DNA from 2 places in the Variovorax terrae genome. Region 2 is predicted to be linked to the other one. Evidence: predicted binding sites of a transcription regulator. Region 2 holds the regulator's gene; the other holds the start of a gene.

Region 1 (11,372 bases), 840 kb from region 2:
GTCCCGTCAGACCGGCGCCGCGGCGCGCCTGAGCGTGGCGCTCGACGCCATGGGCCCGCGCGCGGTGTTCGATGCCGGCCACCTGCGCCGCGTGCTGATCAACCTGCTGGACAACGCGCTGCGCTATGCGGGCCAGCAGCCCGACTCGATCCAGGTCTCGACCGTGGTCTCCTCCCTCGGCGAATGCAGCCTGCTGGTGTGGAGCGACGGCGAGCCGCTCGAGCAGACCGTGCAGCGGCATCTGTTCGAGCCCTTCTTCTCTTCGGAAAGCCGCTCCAGCGGCCTGGGCCTGTACATCTGCCGCGAACTGTGCGAGCGGCATGGCGCGCTGATCGGCTACCAGCGGGCCCCGCGCGGCCCGGTGGCCGCGGCCGTGGAAGGCAACGAATTCTTCGTGACGTTCCGCGCCGGTCCGGCGCAAGGCGACAGCCCTCTATCATTTGACACAATACTTGTCTGACCATGGCTGCAAGCAACTCCCCGAACCCCGCGCAGGTCCTGATCGTCGACGATGAGCCGGACCTGCGGACGCTGTACGAGCTCACGCTGCTGCGCGAGGGCTACCGCGTGGAAGCGGCCGCCAGCCTCTCGGAGGCCTGGCAGCACCTTGGCGACCGCAAGTTCGACGCCGTGATCACCGACATGCGCCTGCCCGACGGCCTCGGCCTGGAACTGCTGGTGGGCATGACGACGCAGCAGCGCCAGGAGCGCTGTGTCGTGATGACGGCCTACGGCTCGGCCGAGAACGCAGTGGAAGCCCTCAAGGCGGGCGCCTTCGACTACCTCACCAAGCCAGTCGACCTCAAGCAGTTCCGCAGCGTCGTGGCCTCGGCCATCCAGGGCACGCAGCAGCAGCCGCTGCGCGGCGGGCGCGGCCAGGGCCCGTCTGCCGCCAGGCCCCCCAGCGCCGCGGAGCTGCCGCAGACCGGCCACACGGCGCTGCAGCGGCTGGTGGGCGACTCCGGCGCCATGCGCGGCGTCAAGGAACGCATCGTCAAGGTCGCCCGCAGCATGGCGCCCGTGCTGGTGCGCGGGGAATCGGGCACCGGCAAGGAACTGGTGGCGCGCGCCATCCATGCCTGCAGCCATCGCGCCGAAGCCCCCTTCGTGGCCGTGAACTGCAGCGCCATCCCCGAGAACCTGCTCGAGGCCGAATTCTTCGGCGCCAAGAAAGGCTCCTACACCGGAGCCACGCAGGACCGCGAAGGCTATTTCCAGGCCGCGCGCAGCGGCACCCTGTTCCTCGACGAGATCGGTGACCTGCCCCTGGCCATGCAGTCCAAATTGCTGCGCGCCATCCAGGAACGCCATGTGCGCCCGCTGGGTTCCACGCAGGAAGACGCCGTGGACGTGCGCATCGTCAGCGCCACGCACAAGGACCTGGCCGCGGACGTGCAGGCCGGCCGCTTCCGGCAGGACCTGTACTACCGCCTGAACGTGATCGAGATCGTGGTGCCCCCTCTGCGCGAGCGCACCGGCGACCTGCCGGCCCTGTGCGCCGCGCTGCTGGCCCGGATCGCTCAGGAGTCGGGCATGCCGGTGCCGGCGCTGTCGCCGACGGTGCTCGAGCAACTCTGTGCACATCCCCTGGGCGGCAACGTGAGGGAACTGGAAAACCTGCTGCATCGCGCCGTGGCCCTGAGCGAGGGCGACGTGCTCCAGGTCGATTTCGCGCCCACCCAGGCCGCGCCCGCCGCCGCGCAGGCTGCGCCCGACCCCGTGCCGATGCCCGCGGCACCGGCCCTCGCCCAGGCTCCGAGCGACCTGCAGGCCTACCTCGACCAGCAGGAGCGCGACATCCTGGTCAAGGTTTTGAACGACACCGGATTCAACCGGACCGCTGCGGCAGCCCGCCTGGGGCTGAGCCTGCGCCAGATCCGCTACCGCATTGCCCGCCTCAACATCTCGACGCCACCGGGTGATGAGCCGAATGAAGAAACCGCCTGAGCCTGCCGCCGACGGCGACGACGGCCTGTGGCACGAAGGCTGGTACCGGTTCGCACGAACGCTGCCGTCCCCGAACTTCGGGCCGCGCCCGGCCGGCACCGAGATCGACCTCATCGTGCTGCACTCGATCAGCCTGCCGCCGGGGCAGTATGGCGGCGACGAAGTGCTGCAGCTGTTCACCAACACACTGGACTGGAACGCCCACCCCTACTTCGAGCGCATCCGCGGCACCCAGGTCTCGGCCCATTTCTACATCCGCCGCAGCGGGGCGCTGTGGCAGTTCGTGAGCTGCCGCGAGCGCGCCTGGCATGCCGGCGCCTCGCACTACCTGGGCCGGGACAACTGCAACGACCGCTCGGTGGGCATCGAACTCGAAGGCCTGGAGGGCGACCGCTTCGAAGCCGCGCAGTACGAAACCCTGGGCAGCCTGTGCTCGGCCATCGCGCAGCACTATCCGGTCGCGCACATCGCGGGCCACGAGCACGTTGCGCCTGGGCGCAAGCAGGACCCCGGCAACGGCTTCGAGTGGCCTTTGCTGCAGCGCACGCTGGGCTGGCCGCCCCGGTCTTTTCCCGAATCGTTGCGCCTGCCACAAAACGCATGAAGGCACTCGCCGCGCATGCGGCAAGACCCCTCTGACGGGGCCGCATCCTCCACGACCTCAGGCCCTACGCGGCACGGCGCGGCAAAACCGGCCGCAAGGCGCACACAGACTGGCCGCACTGCGGCGCCCCCTGCGCGGATCACGCCTGCAAGGCCGTGCGGCCACCCTCGCAAAGGCACTCGCTCCCAGCGGTTTTTCGAGGCTCAAATGTAAGCATGTGCATCAGGGTCGATACACTACCCGTAGTGGCTTGAAATCCAGTTGGACCCTAGATATAGTGTGTCCATTGTGCAAACAAGGGTAGCCCCCGACACCCCTCTGGCCCGCGCTCCCGCCCCGCCAGTCCCAACAAAAATTGCGAAAGAAGAGGAAACAATGCAAACCGCTTTGACCCCCCCGTCCACGCCCCATGCCGGCGTCGTTCCGTCCCAGGCCACCGACAGCGCCGGCAGTGCCGCCGCCCATCCGCTGGCCCATTACCAGATCATCCGCCGCAACGGTGCCGTCGTGCCGTTCGAGCCGGACAAGATCGCGATCGCGATGATGAAGGCTTTCCTCGCGGTGCATGGCACGCAGGGCGCCGCCTCGGCCAGCGTGCGCGAAGTCGTCGACAACCTGACCCAGGGCGTGGTGCGCGCCCTGATGCGCTCGCGCCCGGGCGGCGGCACCTTCCATATCGAAGACGTGCAGGACCAGGTGGAACTGGGCCTGATGCGCGGCGGCCACCACGAGATCGCCCGCGCCTATGTGCTGTACCGCGAAAAGCGCACGCAGGAGCGCGCCCGCCAGGCCGTGCAGGCCACCCCGAAGGCGCCGGCGCTGCATGTGCTCGACGGCGGCCGGCGCGTGGCGCTCGACCTCGACCGCCTGCAGGGCCTGATCGAATCGGCCTGCGCCGGCCTGGGCACAGACGTCAAGCCCGACCCGATCGTGGCCGAGACCATGCGCAACCTGTACGACGGCGTGCCGATGGACGAGGTCTACAAGGCATCGATCCTGGCCGCGCGCACGCTGATCGAGAAAGACCCCGACTACACCTACGCCACGGCGCGCCTGCTGCTGCACACGATCGCCCGCGAAGTGCTGGGCCAAGAAGTGACGCAGGCCGAAATGGCCCAGAGCTATGCCCGCTACTTCCCTGAATTCATCAAGAAGGGCGTGGACGCCGAGCTGCTGGACGAAAGGCTGCTGCACTATGACCTGCACAAGCTGGGCGCCGCGCTCCAGGCCGACCGCGACCTGAAGTTCGACTACCTGGGCCTGCAGACCCTGTACGACCGCTACTTCCTGCACGTGCGCAAGACCCGCATCGAGCTGCCGCAGGCTTTCTTCATGCGCGTGGCCATGGGCCTGGCGCTCAACGAGGTCGACCGCGAAGCCCGCGCCATCGAGTTCTACGAAGTGCTGTCCTCGTTCGACTTCATGTCGAGCACGCCCACGCTGTTCAACAGCGGCACGCTGCGCTCGCAGCTGTCCTCCTGCTACCTGACCACGGTGCCGGACGACCTCGACGGCATCTACGAATCGATCAAGGAAAACGCGCTGCTGTCCAAGTTCGCCGGCGGCCTGGGCAACGACTGGACGCGCGTGCGCGCCCTGGGCTCGCACATCAAGGGCACCAACGGCGAGTCGCAGGGCGTGGTCCCCTTCCTCAAGGTGGTCAACGACACGGCCGTGGCCGTGAACCAGGGCGGCAAGCGCAAGGGCGCGGTCTGCACCTACCTGGAAACCTGGCACCTGGACATCGAGGAGTTCCTCGAGCTGCGCAAGAACACCGGCGACGACCGCCGCCGCACGCACGACATGAACACCGCGAACTGGATCCCCGACCTGTTCATGCGCCGCGTCATGGAAAAGGGCGAATGGACGCTGTTCTCGCCGTCCAACGTGCCCGACCTGCACGACAAGTTCGGCGCCGACTTCGAGAAGGCCTACGTGGCCTACGAGGAAAAAGCCAAGCGCGGCGAGATCAAGCCCTCGCGCACGCTGCAGGCCAGCGACATGTGGCGCAAGATGCTCACCATGCTGTTCGAGACGGGCCATCCCTGGATCACCTTCAAGGACGCCTGCAACGTGCGCTCGCCGCAGCAGCACGCGGGCGTGGTGCACTCGTCCAACCTGTGCACCGAGATCACGCTCAACACCAGCGACACCGAAACCGCGGTCTGCAACCTCGGCTCGGTGAACCTGCTGCAGCATCTGAAGGCGGCACCCGCCGGCTCGGCCGGCGGCACCCAGGTGCTCGACCACGACAAGCTCAAGAAGACGATCGCCACCGCGATGCGCATGCTCGACAACGTGATCGACATCAACTACTACGCCGTCAAGAAGGCGCGCGACTCCAACATGCGCCACCGCCCGGTGGGCCTGGGCGTCATGGCTTTCCAGGATGCCCTGTATGAGCTGCGCATTCCCTACGCGTCGCAAGCGGCCGTGGAATTCGCCGACCGGTCGATGGAAGCCGTCTGCTACTACGCCTACTGGGCCTCGACGGAACTGGCCCGCGAACGCGGCCAGTACTCCAGCTACAAGGGTTCGCTGTGGGACCGGGGCATCCTGCCGGCCGACACGCTGGACCTGCTGGCCCAGGCCCGCGGCGGCTATGTCGAAGTGGACCGCTCGGCCGCCCTGGACTGGGACGCGCTGCGCAAGAAGATCGCGGCCGACGGCATGCGCAACTCCAACTGCGTGGCCATCGCACCCACCGCCACGATCTCCAACATCATCGGCGTCGACGCCTCGATCGAGCCGTGCTTCGGCAACCTCTCGGTCAAGTCCAACCTGTCGGGCGAGTTCACCGTCATCAACAGCTATCTGGTGCGCGACCTCAAGCGCCTGGGCCTGTGGGACGACGTGATGGTGATGGACCTCAAGCACTTCGACGGTTCGCTGCGCCCCATCGACCGCGTGCCGCAGGACATCAAGGCGCTCTACTCGACCGCCTTCGAAGTGGAACCGCAGTGGCTGGTGGAAGCCGCCGCGCGCCGCCAGAAGTGGATCGACCAGGCGCAATCGCTCAACATCTACATGGCGGGCGCCTCGGGCAAGAAGCTCGACGACACCTACAAGCTTGCCTGGCTGCGCGGCCTCAAGACCACCTACTACCTGCGCACCATGGGCGCCACGCACGCGGAGAAATCCACCGTGAAGGCCGGCCAGCTGAATGCCGTGTCTTCCGGCAGCGAGCCGCAAGCCGGTGCAGGCATGAGCGCACTCGACGCCGCAGCCGCTGCCGCGCGCGCGCAGCTGAGTGCTGCGCCTGCCACCGACATCAAGTTCTGCGGCGTGGACGATCCGACCTGCGAGGCCTGCCAGTAAGGCCCTCGCTGCTGCGAAATTCCGAATGGGTTTCGATGCAATTGAGCAACACAATCGGGCAACGATGTGAATGAACACTTTTCATTTCACATCGTTGCTCTGATAATTTGAATATTGGAATCCTCTATGTTGACCTGGGACGAAGAAGTCAAGCCCTCTGTGCAAAACGGATTGCAACAGCCACTCACCAGCGGTTCATCCAGCAACCGCTCGATGGAACTTCCGCCTCTTTCGCCAGCCCCGCGCACACTCCATGACGGAGCGCCTGTGCCGGTTGCAGCCACCGCCCCCACCATTCAGCCCACCAGCGAGCGCCGGGTCCGGGCCGCTGACAAGCGCATCATCAACGGCCAGACCGACGTCAACCAGCTGGTGCCGTTCAAGTACAAGTGGGCCTGGGAAAAATACCTCGCCACCTGCGCCAACCACTGGATGCCGCAGGAAGTGAACATGACGCGCGACATCGCGCTGTGGAAAGACCCGAACGGCCTGACCGAGGACGAGCGCCGCATCATCAAGCGCAACCTCGGCTTCTTCGTGACCGCCGACTCGCTGGCCGCCAACAACATCGTGCTGGGCACCTACCGCCACATCACGGCGCCTGAATGCCGCCAGTTCCTGCTGCGCCAGGCCTTCGAGGAAGCCATCCATACCCACGCCTACCAGTACATCGTGGAGTCGCTGGGGCTGGATGAGAGCGAGATCTTCAACGCCTACAACGAAGTCCAGTCGATCCGGGAGAAGGACCAGTTCCTGATCCCGTTCATCGAAGCCATCATGGACCCGAACTTCAAGACCGGCACACCCGAAACCGACCAGACGCTGCTGAAGTCGCTGATCGTGTTCGCCTGCCTGATGGAAGGCCTGTTCTTCTATGTCGGCTTCACCCAGATCCTCGCCCTGGGCCGCCAGAACAAGATGACCGGCGCTGCCGAGCAGTACCAGTACATCCTGCGCGACGAGTCGATGCACTGCAACTTCGGCATCGACCTGATCAACCAGCTCAAGCTCGAGAACCCGCACCTCTGGACCGCCGAATTCAAGACCGAGATCAAGGCCTTGTTCATGAAGGCTGTCGAGCTCGAGTACAAGTACGCCGAGGACACCATGCCGCGCGGCGTGCTCGGCATGAACGCCTCGATGTTCAAGGGCTACCTGCGCTACATCGCCAACCGGCGCGCCACGCAGATCGGGCTGGAAGCACTGTTCCCGAACGAGGAGAATCCGTTTCCCTGGATGAGCGAGATGATCGACCTGAAGAAAGAGCGCAACTTCTTCGAGACCCGCGTGATCGAGTATCAATCGGGTGGCGCGCTTTCGTGGGATTGAGCATCCATAACGACAATGAGTTCAAGAATCGCACCCACCGCTGATGGCGCCGCAGAGCGCGCACGCGGGGAGTGCTCCCCTGTTCATGGTGCTGGGGCCGGCCCCAACACCATGAATCGCTTCATGCAAACCAACAAGCGTGAAGTGCTCTTTGCAACTTGATCAAGGAGAAAATGATGGCAACTGCAAAGAAACCGGCCGCTAAGAAGGCCGCTGCTAAGAAACCGGCCGCCAAGAAGGCCGCTGCGAAGAAACCGGTTGCGAAGAAGGCACCGGCCAAGAAGGTAGCCGCCAAGAAGGCTCCGGCGAAGAAGGCTCCGGCGAAGAAAGTCGCAGCCAAGAAGCCCGCTGCCAAGAAGGTAGCCGCCAAGAAGGCTCCGGCGAAGAAGGCCGCTGCCAAGAAGGCGCCCGCGAAAAAGGCGGTAGCCAAGAAGGCCCCGGCGAAGAAGGCCGCCGCCAAGAAAGCCCCGGCGAAGAAAAAGCCTGCGGCCAAAAAAGCAGCGAAGAAGCCCGCTGCGAAGAAAGCAGCGAAGAAGCCCGCTGCCAAAGCAGCCGCCCCGGCTGCCCCCGCGGCTCAGACCACTCTGAACCCGCAGGCTGCCTGGCCGTTTCCCACGGCCAGCAAGCCCTGAGGCAGCAAGCGGGTAACCGCTTCTCAAGCCCGGTGCCGCAAGGCATCGGGCTTTTTCATGCCTCCACCGAACCGCCAGAGCACGCCATGAACCTCCCTGCCGCCAGCTTCCTCCGCCTGGAAAAGACGGGCGCGGTGATTGTCGATGTCCACGTCATGCCCCATGCCGCACAGAGCCGGGCCGATGGCCTGCATGACGGCGCGCTGCGCGTGCGCCTGAAAGCGGTGCCTGTCGACGGCAAGGCAAATCAGGCGCTGATCCTCTGGCTGGCGGACACGCTGGGCGTCGCGCGCTCATCCGTCGAACTGGTTCGGGGCGCGACATCGAGGCGCAAGCAGCTGCGTGTCACAGCGCAGGCCGCAGCCGCGGCCGACTGGCTTTCGCTGGTGACGTGAGCGCTATCAAAAACAGAGCACTCTCTGTCCCGCCGACGAGGACTACAGCTCGATTTCCTTCAAATCCAGCGTGTAGTTCTGCGGCCCGCGCTGGGCGATCTTGATGGCGCCGATGCGGTTGCCCAGCGCCGCGCAGCGCTCCAACGACCAGCCGCGCTCCAGGCCGTAGAGCAAGGCACCACGGTAGGCATCGCCGCAACCGGTAGGGTCCACGACCTCGTCGGCCTTCACCGGCGCCACCATGGTCTTCTCGCCGTCGATCCAGACTTCGCTGCCGTGCGCGCCCAGCGTCACGATCAGCCCCCGCACGTGGCGCGACATCTCGGCAGGGCTCCAGCCCGTGCGCTCACTCAGCATCTTGCCTTCGTAGTCGTTGACCGTGACCCAGCTGGCCTGCTCGATGAAGTGCGCAAGCTCGGGGCCGTCGAACATCGGCAGGCCCTGCCCCGGGTCGAAGACGAACGGGATGCCGGCGGCCTTGAACTGCTCGGCATGCTGCAGCATGGCGTCGCGGCCATCGGGCGAGATGATGCCCAGCGCGATGTCGGGCCGCGCCTCGATCCGGGTGATGTGGGCCTGCATCATCGCGCCCGGGTGGAACGCGGTGATCTGGTTGTTGTCGCGGTCCGTCATGATCATCGCCTGCGCGGTGTAGGTGTCGTTCACCTGCCGCACGAAGTCGGTACGGATGCCGAGGCCCTGCAGGCGCTGCAGGTAGTCGGCGCCATCGCTGCCCACGGTGGCCATCGGCAGCGGCACCCCGCCCAGCGCCTTCAGGCTGTAGGCGATGTTGCCGGCGCAGCCACCGAAGTCGCGCCGCAACGCCGGCACCAGGAAGGAGACATTGAGGATGTGGAGTTGGTCGGGCAGGATTTGCTCCGAGAAGCGGCCCTCGAACGTCATGATGGTGTCGAACGCCAGGGAGCCGCAAATGACTGCTGCCATGAATGCCTCTTTCAGGTCTTGAAGTTGAAAATCAGGGATAGAACGCCAGCATGCGGTAGCCCGCAATGCGCGCGGCACCGTTACCGTTGCCCGCCACGCTGACCGCGAAAGAACCGGTCCACTCGCCGCCCGCGCCCAGCACCGCCGGCGCGGCGCCGAGCTCGGCAGGCTGCAGCACGCGGCGCAGCACGGGCTGGTCCTGCGTGTCGGTCAGCGCAAGTTCGATGGCAGGCAGCGCCAACGCCATGGGCGCCGTGTTCTTGAGGGTAAAACTCAGGCGGTAGGCATCGCCGCGCATCTTGTTGAACGAGGAGCTGTCGATCACGATGGATTCGATCTGCCGCAGCGGCGCCACGCTGCATTGCAGCGGTGCGCACAGTTCCATCAGCCAGGGACGGGCACGCGGCTCGAGCGCGGCCACGCGGTCGCGCTCCTGCACCGCCACCTGCAGCGCCAGCAGCGACAGCAAGGCCAGGCACACCAGCGCCAGCGCCGTGCGCACCAGGGGACGGCGCCAGAAGGCCTTGCGCCGGGCCTCGCGCACGAACGAGACATCGTGCAAGGCCTGCTCCGGCTCCTCGGCCGGGGGAATCGGCGCGCTGGCGGCCACCACTTCATCGACCCGCGTCTCCTGCACAGCCTCTTCCGTTCGGGTTTCGGGCTGCAGCACGGCGGGCTGGGACGGCGCGGCCTCCTCCAGCTCGTCGGGCACCAGCTTCACGACCGGCACCGGCGCATCGGTGGCCGGGAACACCTCGGCCGCCGGAGCGGCCGGCGCAGGCGCAAGCTCGGGCTCGTGTTCAACAGGTTCAGGCTCGGGCACCTGCGCCACCGGGGGCATCACCTCGCCGTGCGGCACCGAGGTCGGCTCGGCAGCCGGTGCCGGTGGCACATCGGTCTGCAGATACAGCGCCGCATCGAAGACCTCGGTGCAGTGGCCGCAGCGCACCCAACCCTCGGAGATCCTGAGTTGGTCGGGCACGACTTTGAACATCGTTGCGCAGGCGGGGCAGCGTGTGATGAGGCTCATGAGCGATCGATTGTAGGGGCTGGTTCCCGCGCCCCGCCCCGGCGTCAGAGCACGGCGGTCATCAGGATCCAGCCATCTTCGCGGTCGGCCACGACCAGGCGGGCATGCGGTGCATACGCGGCCTGGAGCTCCTCGGCCTGGCGCTCCAGGATGCCGGCCAGCACCAGCGAACCGCCGGGCGCGACCCGCGCGCACAGCAGCGGCGCCAGCACCTTGAGCGGCGTGGCCAGGATGTTGGCCAGCACCGTCTGGTAGGTGCCGCTGGCCTGGTCCGGCAGGCCCGAGCGCAGCGTGACGCCATTGGCCTGCGCATTGAGCACCGTGGATTGCACGGCGGCCTCGTCGATGTCCACCGCATCGACGTCGGCAGCGCCGTACTTGGCGGCCCCGATGGCCAGGATGCCGGAGCCGCAGCCGTAGTCGAGCACCCGCTGGCCCGCCAGGCCGTGGCGCGCGATCCAGCGCAGGCACATGCGCGTGGTCGGATGGGTGCCGGTGCCGAAAGCCAGGCCCGGATCGAGCCGGATGATCTGGCGCGCCTGCGCGGGCGGCTCGTGCCAGGTCGGCACGATCCAGAATTCCGGCGTGATCTCCACCGGATCGAATTGCGACTGCGTCAAGCGCACCCAGTCCTGCTCGGGCACCGGGGCCAGCCCCAGGATCCGGCAGTCCGCAAAGAAGTCCTGCGCCGTCAGCAGCGTGCGGGCCTCCAGCGCCAGGGATTCCGTTGCGAACAGCGCCAGCATGCGCGAACGCTGCCAGCCGTCCTTGGGCGGCGGCATGCCGGGCTCGCCGAACAGGGCTTGCTCGGCATCGGTCTGCGCGTCCGCGTCTTCCACGGAAACGCTCAGCGCATCGAGTGCATCGAGCGCATCGCTCAGGGTTTCGACCCGGTCTTCCGGGCACAGCAGGCTCAGCTCAAACATCGTTTCTCCATCAGGCCGCCCGCAGGGCCAGGCCCCCGGCGGCGAACCGGGCAGGCTCTAGCGCTTGTGATGCGACAGCCACTCTTCCAGGTAGTGGATGTTGGTGCCGCCCGCCATGAACTTGGCGTCCACCATCAGTTCGCGGTGCAGCGGGATGTTGGTGTTGATGCCTTCGACCACGGTCTCGGACAGCGCCGTGCGCATGCGCGCCAGCGCTTCCTCGCGCGTGTCGCCGTGCACGATGAT
Region 2 (11,372 bases):
CCACCGGCACGCTGTTGGCGCGGAACTCCTCCAGCGCGGTGTCGCCGCTGAGCTTGAGCGCCGGGCCGGCCTTGCCGTCGGCATAGCGCACCTGGCCCTTGAAGCTGGCGTCGGCGCGCAGCAGCTCGATATTGAGGGCATCGGCAAAGTAAGGCGCGAAGGCGTGCAGCGGCAGGCGCTGGGCATCGACCCGGCCCTGCGCGGCCAGCGGCTTGAGCGCCAGCGTGCCGCGGTAGTCGAGCCGCCCGGGCTCGGTCCGGCCGGCGCCGAGGCGGGCCGACACCGTCAGCGGCGAGGGCTTGGCGCTGTCGGGCGCGACGTTCTTCATCTGCAGCTTCAGGCCGGTCAGCTCGAACGCCACGGGCCTGGCCGTCGCCTGGTCGAGGTAGGACAGGGCGCCGGCGTCGAGCGTCACCTCGCCCAGGGCCACGCCCCAGGGCTTGTCCGCCGCCCCGCCCGGCCGGTGCCCGGGCGCCGCCGCCGGCGCGGCGCTGCCGGCCTTGAGCCAGTGCTCGAACATCCAGCGCCGGTCCTCGCCGCGCCCGACCTTGGCCCGCGGCTGCGTCAGCGCGAGTTTCTCGACGCTGAGCGTCTGCTGCGCCAGATCCAGCTGCGCCTGCGCCAGCTCGATCTTCTTGACCGAGGCCAGCGGCGCCCGGCCCTGGGTCAGGGCCAGCTGGTTGAGCACCAGCTGCCGGGCCTGCACCTGCAGCCCCGGGGCCTGGCCGGGCCCGGCGGGCGCCTTCCATTGCAGGGCGAGATCGGCGTCCAGCGTGCCGCCCAGCGCGGGCGTGATGAAGGACGCCAGGTAAGGCGCCGCCGCGGCCAGCGGCACCCCGCCGACGGTGGCGGTCACGCTGGCGGCGATGTCGGTGGCCGTGCCGCTGAAGCTCAGGCTGGCCTGGCCGGGCTGGCTGTCGAGCACGGCCGCCCCGCTGAACTGCAGCGGCTGGGCCACCGGCACGGCGATGCCCGAGGCGTCCAGCGCCACGTTGCGCAAGGCCAGCCGGGCCTGCGGCGCGGTGCCGTCGTCGCTCCAGGCCACGGCGCCGCCGCGCACGGCCACCTTGGCCACATCGATCTTCCAGCCGCCGGCCGGGGAGACTTTGGCGGTGGGGGTCTTTGCGGCGGCGTCGCTGGCCGCTGTCTTTTGGGGCGCCTCCGGCGTGCCGGACAGATCAAGGTTGAGCCGCCCCGCCTTGTCGCGGCGCACGGCCAGGCTGGGGGAATCCAGTTCCACGGCGGCCAGCCGGGCCGTCTGCTCGAACGGCCGCACGTCGTCCAGCGTGAGCTTGAGCGTCTCGAAGCCCAGCAGCTCCTGCGCCCGGGCATCGGCCAGCTTCACGCGGCTGGCCTGCACGGTGCCGCTGAGCCGCACGGCGATGCGCGGCGTCTGCTCGAAGGCCACCCGGACATCGGCGTCCAGCGTGGCGGCCTGCAGCTTCACCGGCACGCTGGCCGGGATGTAGCCGAGGTAGGGCGTGAGGTCGAAGCCCGCGAGCTTGATGCTGGCGTCGGTCTTGCGGGCCTGGGTGAAGGGCGTGCCGACGGCCGAGGAGTCGAAGCTGCTGCCATTGAGCCGGAAGGCCAGCCGCGGCTCGACCTTGACCTCGCGCTGCGACGGCAGGTTGCTCAGGAACGGCACGCTGAGGTTGAGTTCGCGCAGTTCGTGCGTGCGGTGGACGGCCTGGTCGGTGAAGTCGACCGAGCCGCCCGTCAGCGCCAGGTTGTAGAGCGCGAACCTGGGCGGTTCGCCGGGCGGCTGGCCGGAGGGCTGGCTCAGGCGCGCCAGGATGTCGTCGATGTCATAGTGGCCGTCGCTCAGGTGCGTGAGCCGGAGCTGGGGCGCCTCGACCTCCACCGCGTCGACCACTGGCGCCAGCCGCAGCAGCGACTGCAGTTCGCCATCTATATAGATACGCTTGATCAGCAACTGGGGCGGCGCCCCGTTCGCGCCGGCGATGGCCAGGTCGTTCAGGGTGAGTTCGAGCGTCCAGGGCTTGAAGTCGACCGCGCCAAGGGTGACCTGGCGGCCCAGCTTCTCGGTGGCGATCTTCTCGGCCTGGCTCTTGACGAGGGGCGGCACGGCCAGCCAGCCGATCCCCCACAGCGCCAGCACCCCTCCCACGGCCCAGGCCACCCTTCTGAACCATTTGTTGTTTTTTACTGCATCGATGTCCATCCCCCGAGTTTTCAGCGCGGGCCTGAAAACGTCAATGCCTTGTTGCAGGCGGAAGGGACAAAAAGAAAGCCCGGACGGTAAGCCTGAAGCCTGGCCGCCGGGCTTGACGGCTGACGTAATGTCTTTGCCGTCTGGGTTCGCAACGGGGAGAGTCGAGTCCCACGTTGCGTCGGAAGCAAGAGATTGCTTCCATGAAGTGCCGGGGCTACCGCGCGAACGGCTCCTACCGGCGTTTGCCTGATGGCTCAGGCCCTGCCAACTTAGCAAAGCGCCAGAGGGAATTCAAATTGACTTTTCAATGATGGCTCCGGGCGCGATTGCCGATTTTGTCTTGACAAGGCCGCTTGAATCCTCATTCGCGGCCTGCGCAGGCTGGCCTGGGTCCGGAGCCCCTCGAACCGGGCCGTAGGGCGAACTCCCCAACACCTGTTACATCGGCAGCCCTTCCTGCCGGGCCCGGCCCGGCGCGGTGTGCGGGTGGCGGGAGGTGATGGGAGTGCTCGTTCCGCCCGAAAAACAACCAAAATCCCCCAATGTCCTTTCACAGTGGTCCTTTGTCGCTCTCATTTCGATAGCAAACACCAATCTTCAGGCTCCATGCGACGAGCCCGGGCCCCCTCTTTTTCGGCCTTCCAGGGGGCTCCAAAGTTCGATTTTTAATACCATTTTTGATATTAATGACTAATTTTTAATAATTGACTTGGTATTTTGAAGCACCCTAGAATCCGCCAGTCCCTCCAAAGACCGAGGGAGAACCCGAATCCGCTGCCGAACCCGGCTAAGTCGCATTGCTGCCATAAGTCTTGAAGACGGAGCAGGATGCTGATTGCGTACCAATCCAAACGAGGAGCCTGTTGCTGCGATGCTGCCCCCGAGCCGCATCGCGAAGCAGGCCCGCGCGTAGAAAGGAAGTGCTATGACAGCGTTAGGAAAAATCGCCCAGGGCCTGCGAACCTTCGCATCCGATGTCGCCCAGGGCTTTTTTGAGATCACGCACAACGGCTTCGCCCTCCTGGGGCTGGCGGTGGTGTTTTCCGTGATCACCCTGACTGCCCGCCCTGACCTGCGTCAGGCTGGCGAAACGAAACTCATCGGCTGGCTGCAGGCGCGCCAGGAAGCCACTCTGGGGCTGCCCGTGAACGCCGAAGCCATTGACCGCGCCACCGCGGCCAACCCCAAGGATCTGCCCAAACAGCAGGCCGCCGTGGCCTACTGGCTGAGCAAGAAGTACCGCGTCGCGCCCGAGCCGGTGAGCGCGCTGGTGGCCGAGGCCTACGACATCGGCGAGCGCACCAAGCTCGACCCGACGCTGATCCTGGCCGTGATGGCCATCGAATCGGGCTTCAACCCGTTCGCCCAGAGCCCGGTCGGCGCCCAGGGCCTGATGCAGGTGATGACCCGCGTGCACAGCGACAAGTACGAGAGCTTCGGCGGCAAGCTCGCCGCCTTCGACCCGGTGACCAACCTGCGCGTGGGCGTAAAAGTGCTGCAGGAATGCATCGCCCGCGCCGGTTCGCTGGAAGGCGGCCTGCGCTACTACGTGGGCGCCGCGAACATCGAGGACGACGGCGGCTATGCCGGCAAGGTGATGGCCGAGCACGTGCGCCTGCGCCAGGTCGCCACCGGCCGGGCCAGCCCGCTGCCGCCGCCGCAGAGCATTCCCGCGGTCGGCCCCCCGGCCAAGCCGGACAGCGGCGAAGACAAGGTCGCCCTGCTCTCCCAATCCTGAGCCGCCGACCGGCGGGCGCAGGTCAGTTACACTGGGCGGGTACGCGACTGGCGATAGGCGCGGCCGCCCGTTGGGCAAGCCGCCGCTGACGTGGAGTTCCGCGGGAACCATTCCCCGGACGGCTGCCGGATGAAGCCGGCAAAAACCACTGGGAAGCGTACCGCCCGAGTCCTTGGGACCGAGGCGTTCAGCCGTTCGCCTGGGCAGCCCTTGTTTTATGCAAGGCCCGTTGTCTTTAAGGACTGCCATGTACCAACGCCATATCCTCGTCGAGCAAACCGACCCCGAACTCTTTGCCGCCATCCAGGCCGAAAACGCGCGCCAGGAACACCACATCGAGCTGATCGCCAGCGAAAACTATGCCTCGCCGGCCGTCATGGCGGCCCAAGGCTCGCAGCTCACCAACAAATACGCCGAAGGCTACCCCGGCCGCCGCTACTATGGCGGCTGCGAGCATGTGGATGTGGCCGAACAGCTGGCCATCGACCGCGTCAAGCAGATCTTCGGCGCCGAAGCCGCCAACGTGCAGCCGCACTGCGGCGCCTCGGCCAATGAGGCGGTGTTTCTCGCCTTCCTGAAGCCCGGCGACACCATCATGGGCATGAGCCTGGCCGAAGGCGGCCACCTGACCCACGGCATGGCCCTCAACATGAGCGGCAAGTGGTTCAACGTGGTGAGCTACGGCCTGAACGACAAGGAAGAGATCGACTACGACGCCATGGAGCGCAAGGCCCACGAGACCCGCCCCAAGCTCATCATCGCGGGCGCCTCGGCCTATGCGCTGCGCATCGATTTCGAGCGCTTCGCCAAGGTGGCCCGGGACGTTGGCGCCATCTTCATGGTGGACATGGCCCATTACGCCGGCCTGATCGCCGCCGGCATCTACCCCAACCCGGTGCCGCATGCCGATGTGGTGACCTCCACCACCCACAAGAGCCTGCGCGGCCCGCGCGGCGGCATCATCCTGATGAAGGCGGCACACGAGAAAGCCATCAACAGCGCCATCTTCCCCGGACTGCAGGGCGGCCCGCTGATGCATGTGATCGCCGCCAAGGCCGTGGCCTTCAAGGAAGCGCTGGCGCCCGAATTCAAGGCCTACCAGCAGCAGGTTCTGAAGAACGCCCAGATCGTGGCCGAGACGCTCACGCAACGCGGCCTGCGCATCGTGAGCGGCCGCACCGAGAGCCACGTGATGCTGGTGGACCTGCGCGCCAAGGGCATCACCGGCAAGGAAGCCGAGGCCGTGCTGGGCGACGCCCACATGACCATCAACAAGAACGCCATCCCCAACGACCCGGAAAAGCCCATGGTCACCAGCGGCGTGCGCATCGGCACCCCCGCCATGACCACGCGCGGCTTCAAGGACGAGGAAGCGCGCCTGACCGCCAACCTGATCGCCGACGTGCTGGACAACCCGCGCGACGCAGCCAACATCGCGGCCGTGCGGGAAAAAGTCAACGCACTCACGAGCCGCTTCCCCGTCTACCGCTGATCTCCCATGAAATGCCCCTTCTGCGGCCACCCCGAGACGCAAGTCGTCGAGACGCGCGTGTCCGAGGAAGGGGATTTCATCCGCCGCCGCCGCCAGTGCGGCGCCTGCGAGAAGCGCTTCACGACCTATGAGCGGCCCGACGTCAACTTTCCCACGGTCGTCAAGAAGGACGGCCGGCGCATCGACTACGACCGCACCAAGCTGATTGCCTCCATGCACCTGGCGCTGCGCAAGCGGCCGGTCAGCACCGAGCAGACCGACGGCGCGATCGAGCGCATCGAGGAAAAACTGCTCAACCTCGGCGTGCGCGAGATCGCCTCCAACCGCATCGGCGAACTGGTCATGCGCGAACTCAAGAAGCTCGACAAGGTGGCCTATGTCCGGTTTGCGAGCGTCTACCGGAGCTTTGAGGACATTGACGAGTTCAAGACACTGGTGGATGAGGTGAGGCGGTAGGGGCGGCGCTGTTGACTTCGGACCACAGGCCAGAGCAAAAACTGCATTGATTCCTGACCGTTGACGCGCCTTTGGCTACCACCGGTCGGCTCCCCCTCCGCCGCCGTCGGGAGCCCTGTTAGATTGCCCGCATGAGAAAACGCTCAAGCTTTCGATACGGACAGTCAGGCTTCAGCATGATTGAGGCCCTCGTAGCCATCGTCGTGATGTCGCTCGGACTTTTGGCGGTCGTCGGGGTGCAGCTCGAAGCCCTGCGAGGCAATCTGGACGCATCGCAAAGCGCCGTGGCCTCCTCGCTGATTCGCGATTACCAGGAGGCCTTGACCGCCATACCCAGCCTGGCGGCCAGAACCACCACCGACAAAATCACCGCCATCGACAAAAGCAGCTACACCAGCTATGGCACCGCCATCGAGTGCAAGGGCGCCACGGCCAACTGCTCCAACGCCCAGTTTGCGGATTTCCAGACGCGCGAATGGATCGACAGAACGCGCAAAGCCCTGCCAGGGGGAAAAGTCACCGTTTGCTTTGACAACGCCTACCGGGAAACATCCGGTACCGCAGCAGGCCTTTTCAAATGGGACTGCAGCAATACGGGCGTTCTGGTGGTGAAGATCGGCTGGGACAGCAAGCCAGCGCGCGCCGGTGGCAACACGCTGGAAACCGGCATCACCGATGGCACCGACCGCCCTCGCCTGGTCGTTCCCGTCACCGGCAGCCCAGCGGGAGCCGCCCTGTGATTCGCCGCCTTGCAAGCGGCAGGGTGCGCCAAGCCCTGCAAACCGGCCTGACCCTGGTCGAACTGCTGGTGTCGCTGGTCATCATCAGCCTGATCACCATCGCGGCGCTGGCGCTCTACACCACATCTGCCGGCACCTACCGCACCACCGACGCCAACCAAGCCCTTCAGGACAATGCGCGCTTCATTTTTGAGTTGTTCAGCCAGGCAACCCGGCAAGCGGGCCTTCAGGACACCTACCAATACGCCCAGCTCCAAACCGGCCTCGCTCCCTCTTACAACTGGGACGTTGCCCGGTTCACCCCCGTGCCACCTTCTTTGCTAGGGCACCGCGCTCTCTTTGGCTACAACAATGCCAAGGCGGTCGCCTCGCCCAGTGCCGGCACTGACTACAGCGCCGATGACAACTCAGGCACAACCAACAACAACAGCGACGTCTTTGGCGTGCGTTACTTCGGATCTAGCCGGCAAACCGACATCACCACCGGCGACGGCTCCGTCATCAACTGCCAAGGCACGCCCGTCCCTTATCCCCTGACCGCCAGCGACATCGGCCTCAGCCTGTTCACGGTGGGCACGGGCTCCACAGGGGAGCCTGAATTGCAATGTATCGTCCAAGGGAACCCCCAAGTCCGGCCCCTCGTTGGAGGCGTTGAAACACTTCAAATCGTGTACGCCGTTGATACCGATACCGGCGCCACGGCCGACAACTCCCCCAACCGCTGGCTGAACGCGGCCCAGGTCAGCACCGCTGCCCTGTGGCCCAAGGTTCGAATGATCCGCGTGGGAATGGTGCTGCGCGGCGCGCCCGGCTCTGCCGAAACGCAGGCCACGGCCCTTTACCCATTGGGAGAGGAGTTTTCAAAGATATCCGGCAGCCCCTCCACCGAGACCGGGATGGTATTTACCCCACCGAACGATGGAAGACTTCGCCGGGCTTTCGCGTTCAACATCGCCGTTCGCAACAACCTTGAATGAGAGCTGCATGAATTCGAGGAACAGAAAACACAAACAAGGGGGGATGGCGCTCATTCTGGTGCTCGGCCTGATGAGCGTCGTCTTTGTCGTCGCGGCCACCTCCATCCGCCTGACCATGCTGGCCGAACGCTCGTCGCGCAACGACCGGGACAGGCAAATTGCCTTCCAGGGCGCCGAAGCGGCCTTGCGCGATGCAGAGCTGGACATCATGGGCCCCAACACGGCCACCAACTCCCGCTGCAGCATTCGGTCCAAGCAAACCGAAGGCCTGTTCGTCTCCGGTTGCGGCAACAACACCGCCAACAAGACTCGCGGGCTTTGCGAAATGAACCCAGGCACGGCGCTCCCGCTGTACACCAGCATCAATTTCGAGGAAAGCAACGACAACAACCGGCGCTATACCCTCTTTGGTGAATTCACGGGCCGCACAACCAGCCTGACCGCCCAAAGCGATGGCGGCATCAGCGCCCAGCCCCCTCGCTACATCATCGAACTGGTCAACTATGACACCGCACCAGTCACCTATTCCGGCACAGGCGTCACGGCCGGTACCATCAATGCCAGCCAGGGCGAAACCGCATTTTTGGTGACCGCCGTGGGCTACGGCGCCTCCGTCGAAACCAAGGTCATGCTTCAGGCCGTGATCTTCAAACCCCTTGCCACACCAGGGTGCTGACAATGAGAAAACTGATCCACAACCCTCGTGTCTGGATTTCCGGTGCGCTGGTCGGCCTGGGCATTCTGATCGGCTACCACGTCGTGGCCCAATCCACCGGCACGCCCACGATCGACTTCGACAATGGCCCGCTCGTATCGACCAAGCAGCCGGCCAACGTGGTGCTGGCGCTGTCCGTGGAATACCCGACGTCCGGAGGCGCCTACAAGGACGCCGCCTATGACAGCAGCAAGGAATACATCGGCTATTTCAATTCACAGCGCTGCTACGACTACCCCGGCTACGGCACCGTGCGTACCAGTGCCAACTTTAGTGCCGGCACCGATTTTTTCACACCGACCGGCGACGCCGATGGCAGCCACCGTTGCAATATGGGCAGCGCCGGTACCGGCTTCAGCGGCAACTATCTGAACTACGCCACCATGAGCGCGCCCGACATCCTGCGGCTCGCGCTGACGGGTGGTGACCGCGGCATCGACGAACAGACCCGTACCGTGCTCGACCGCGGAACCACTGCGGCGCCCTGGCGCCGAGCCTTGAACGCTGCAGACGTCGCCAGCGCCACGCCCTTTAGCAACAACGCCAGTGTCTACGCCTACAACTGCAACGATCAAGTGGTTTTCACCACCAACTCAGGCAAGGGCTGCGATGCACCCAGTCTGACGGATACCACCGATCTACGCCCCATCGTCGCCAGTTCCACCACGGCCTCCGGCACCACCACGGCCACTCCAACGTTCCCACCAATGCAATCGATCGGAACGACTTGGACAGACACCGGCGCCTACACCACCACGGTGCCCACAATGGGGCCATCCACTCTGGTCACGCTTTACACGCAGACGTTCTCTGCAGGAAAAGCTGTCTTGTCACTTACCATCCCTCCACTCGGACCACTGGAAAATGGCGGGACTACTGACCAAGGGGTGAAAAGCACGACCTATGTGCTCAATGGCACGGCAACCAGCGCCGCCCCCACTTCCTATGGCACGGACAAGGATCGAACCATCCAGGGCTACTACTGGACCGGGCAAACCACCACGACGACGCCCATTGCTGCCGCAGAGTCTCCGGCCGTCATCCGAGGTTATGTGCCCGACGGCACCACCTCCACCGTCGTACCGCCAGCCGCGGCTGAGTCCCCTGCCGTCATCCGCGGCTATGTCGTGACCGGTACGACGACCACGGCGCCCACAGCTGCCGAGATCGCCGCCAATGAACCCGGCGGTCCCATCATCCGGGGCTACCTCTGGACAGCGTCCGGCCTGTATTCCCGTGACTATCAGGGTAACGGCGCGCCCAACACAACAACGACCGCACCCTACGGTACGGGCACGGGCAACCGCTATGTGTGCACAGACACGGCCTCGCCCCGGATCATCCGATTCTCGTCGACCACAGGCTCAAACTCCACGACAAGCGCGGGATCATCCAGCAATATCACCACCAAGTTCTGTACCGATCAAGGGCTAAGCTGGGCCAACCTCAATTCGACGGCGCTGAAAACCGTCTACATCAACTACAGCCAGGGTGCCCCCTACTACAACGATTACACCCCGTTCTACAGAGACTACGTCCCCTACTACAGGACCTACGCCCCGTACTACAAGAACTACGACCAGCAGCTCTGGTACCTGACCTACTCGTCCTACCAGAAATACAAGATCTATATCGAGCAAGCCGTCTGGAATGTCTATACCCAGACGGGACGAGCTGTCGTCAAGCCTCGGGCCCTGGTATGTGACGACATCGAGGGGCCGAGCCGTTTGGTCACCTATGGCTCCGGCACGTCGGACTCCTACAACTACTGTACCAAGTACGTTTTCAATGGCACCGTGGGTTACAAACCCGAAGGACAGGTTCAACAGAAGTCGGAGTCGCTGCGCGTCTCGGTGTTCTCCTATCTGATGGATAACAGCGGGACACGCTACGGCGGCGTGCTGCGTGCGCCGATGAAGTATGTGGGCCCGAACCGCTACACCACCGCCGGCGTGCTGGAATCGAACCCCGAACGAGAATGGAACCCAGCAACCGGCGTGTTCATCACCAAGCCGATCAACGACTCGGTCTCCACCTCGTACACCTATACCGGTGTCATCAACTATCTGAACCGCTTCGGCAAGTCGGGCACCTACAAAACCATCGACCCCACGGGTGAGCTGTGGTACGAGTCCCTGCGCTACCTGCAAGGCCTCCCTCCCACTGTCAGTGCCACCGCATCGATCACGGAAGCCATGAAGGACGGTTATCCGGTCTACACCAGCTGGACGGACCCGCTGACCTCAGCCTGCCAGATCAACAACTACATCATGGGCATCGGGGACACCAACACCCACTACGCTCGCAGCATGCCGGGCGTCACGCGGGCAGAACAGACCACCATGTTCAACGAAGGAAGTACCCCTTTCGACTTTGCATACCCGACAGCCAACACCATCAATGGCTCGACCACGGGCGTCAATGCACACACTTGGACCCAGGTCATCGACTCCTTCGAGCGCAACAACGCCGGCAAGGTCTACACCGACCCGCGCGGCAACAGCCGCGCGGCCAATGGAAACCCGGCCCCCAACTCGGCGCTGGGCAACCTGGACACCACCGCCACGGGTTCGGGTAGCCATGACAGCTATCACTGGGCCGGCATGTCGTACTGGGCCAATACGCAGGTCATCCGGCAGGACGTGCTAGGCGGCATCACAACGGACAAGGTACGCGTCAAGACCTTCATGATCGACGTAGACGAAAACAACCGCGGCAGCATCGACAGCAACATCAAGGCCACCAGCTACTACCTGGCCGGCAAGTACGGTTATTTCACCGACAGTGAGCAGGACGGTAGCCCCTTCAGCGGCTCATCTGCTTCCAGCAAGTGGGCTGATTCCTCAGGCGCGCCCAAGGGCTACGTGCTGGCCAGCCAGCCTCAGCGGCTGGTGGCGGGCATCAAACAGTTTTTCGACGATTCATCCCGCACGGGTAGTTCCTTTGCCACGGTGGCCACCAGTAGCGATCAGTTGAAAGCGACCGACCCCCAAGGCAATCAATTTGCGCCCAGTTTTGTTCCTGGCGAATGGTCAGGCACCGTCAAGAAACTGGGGATCAGCCTCAACACCACGACCTTTG

The links. The regulator NrdR, encoded in region 2, represses ribonucleotide reductase genes. The targets are predictions, from matches to a motif close to CACNANATNTNGTG.
Region 1: the regulator NrdR is predicted to act here: its motif matches at 2,818-2,831, upstream of MMF98_RS02225 (ribonucleoside-diphosphate reductase subunit alpha).

The regions. Positions count from the first base shown of each region.
Region 1 covers NZ_JALGBI010000001.1:484,387-495,758, reverse strand. Annotated here, with positions in the region: gene MMF98_RS02240 (sensor histidine kinase) at 1-460, shown strand, start outside; gene MMF98_RS02235 (sigma-54-dependent transcriptional regulator) at 463-1,947, shown strand; gene ampD (1,6-anhydro-N-acetylmuramyl-L-alanine amidase AmpD) at 1,931-2,551, shown strand; gene MMF98_RS02225 (ribonucleoside-diphosphate reductase subunit alpha) at 2,927-5,869, shown strand; gene MMF98_RS02220 (ribonucleotide-diphosphate reductase subunit beta) at 5,996-7,198, shown strand; gene MMF98_RS02215 (histone H1-like DNA-binding protein) at 7,375-7,830, shown strand; gene MMF98_RS02210 (DUF167 domain-containing protein) at 7,917-8,225, shown strand; gene MMF98_RS02205 (carbohydrate kinase family protein) at 8,268-9,170, opposite strand; gene MMF98_RS02200 (DUF3426 domain-containing protein) at 9,202-10,200, opposite strand; gene prmA (50S ribosomal protein L11 methyltransferase) at 10,245-11,126, opposite strand; gene accC (acetyl-CoA carboxylase biotin carboxylase subunit) at 11,184-11,372, opposite strand, start outside.
Region 2 covers NZ_JALGBI010000001.1:1,320,209-1,331,580, reverse strand. Annotated here, with positions in the region: gene MMF98_RS06255 (DUF748 domain-containing protein) at 1-2,182, opposite strand, end outside; gene MMF98_RS06250 (lytic transglycosylase domain-containing protein) at 3,099-3,911, shown strand; gene glyA (serine hydroxymethyltransferase) at 4,159-5,403, shown strand; gene nrdR (transcriptional regulator NrdR) at 5,410-5,859, shown strand; gene pilV (type IV pilus modification protein PilV) at 5,991-6,599, shown strand; gene MMF98_RS06230 (PilW family protein) at 6,596-7,576, shown strand; gene MMF98_RS06225 (pilus assembly PilX family protein) at 7,620-8,252, shown strand; gene MMF98_RS06220 (PilC/PilY family type IV pilus protein) at 8,255-11,372, shown strand, end outside.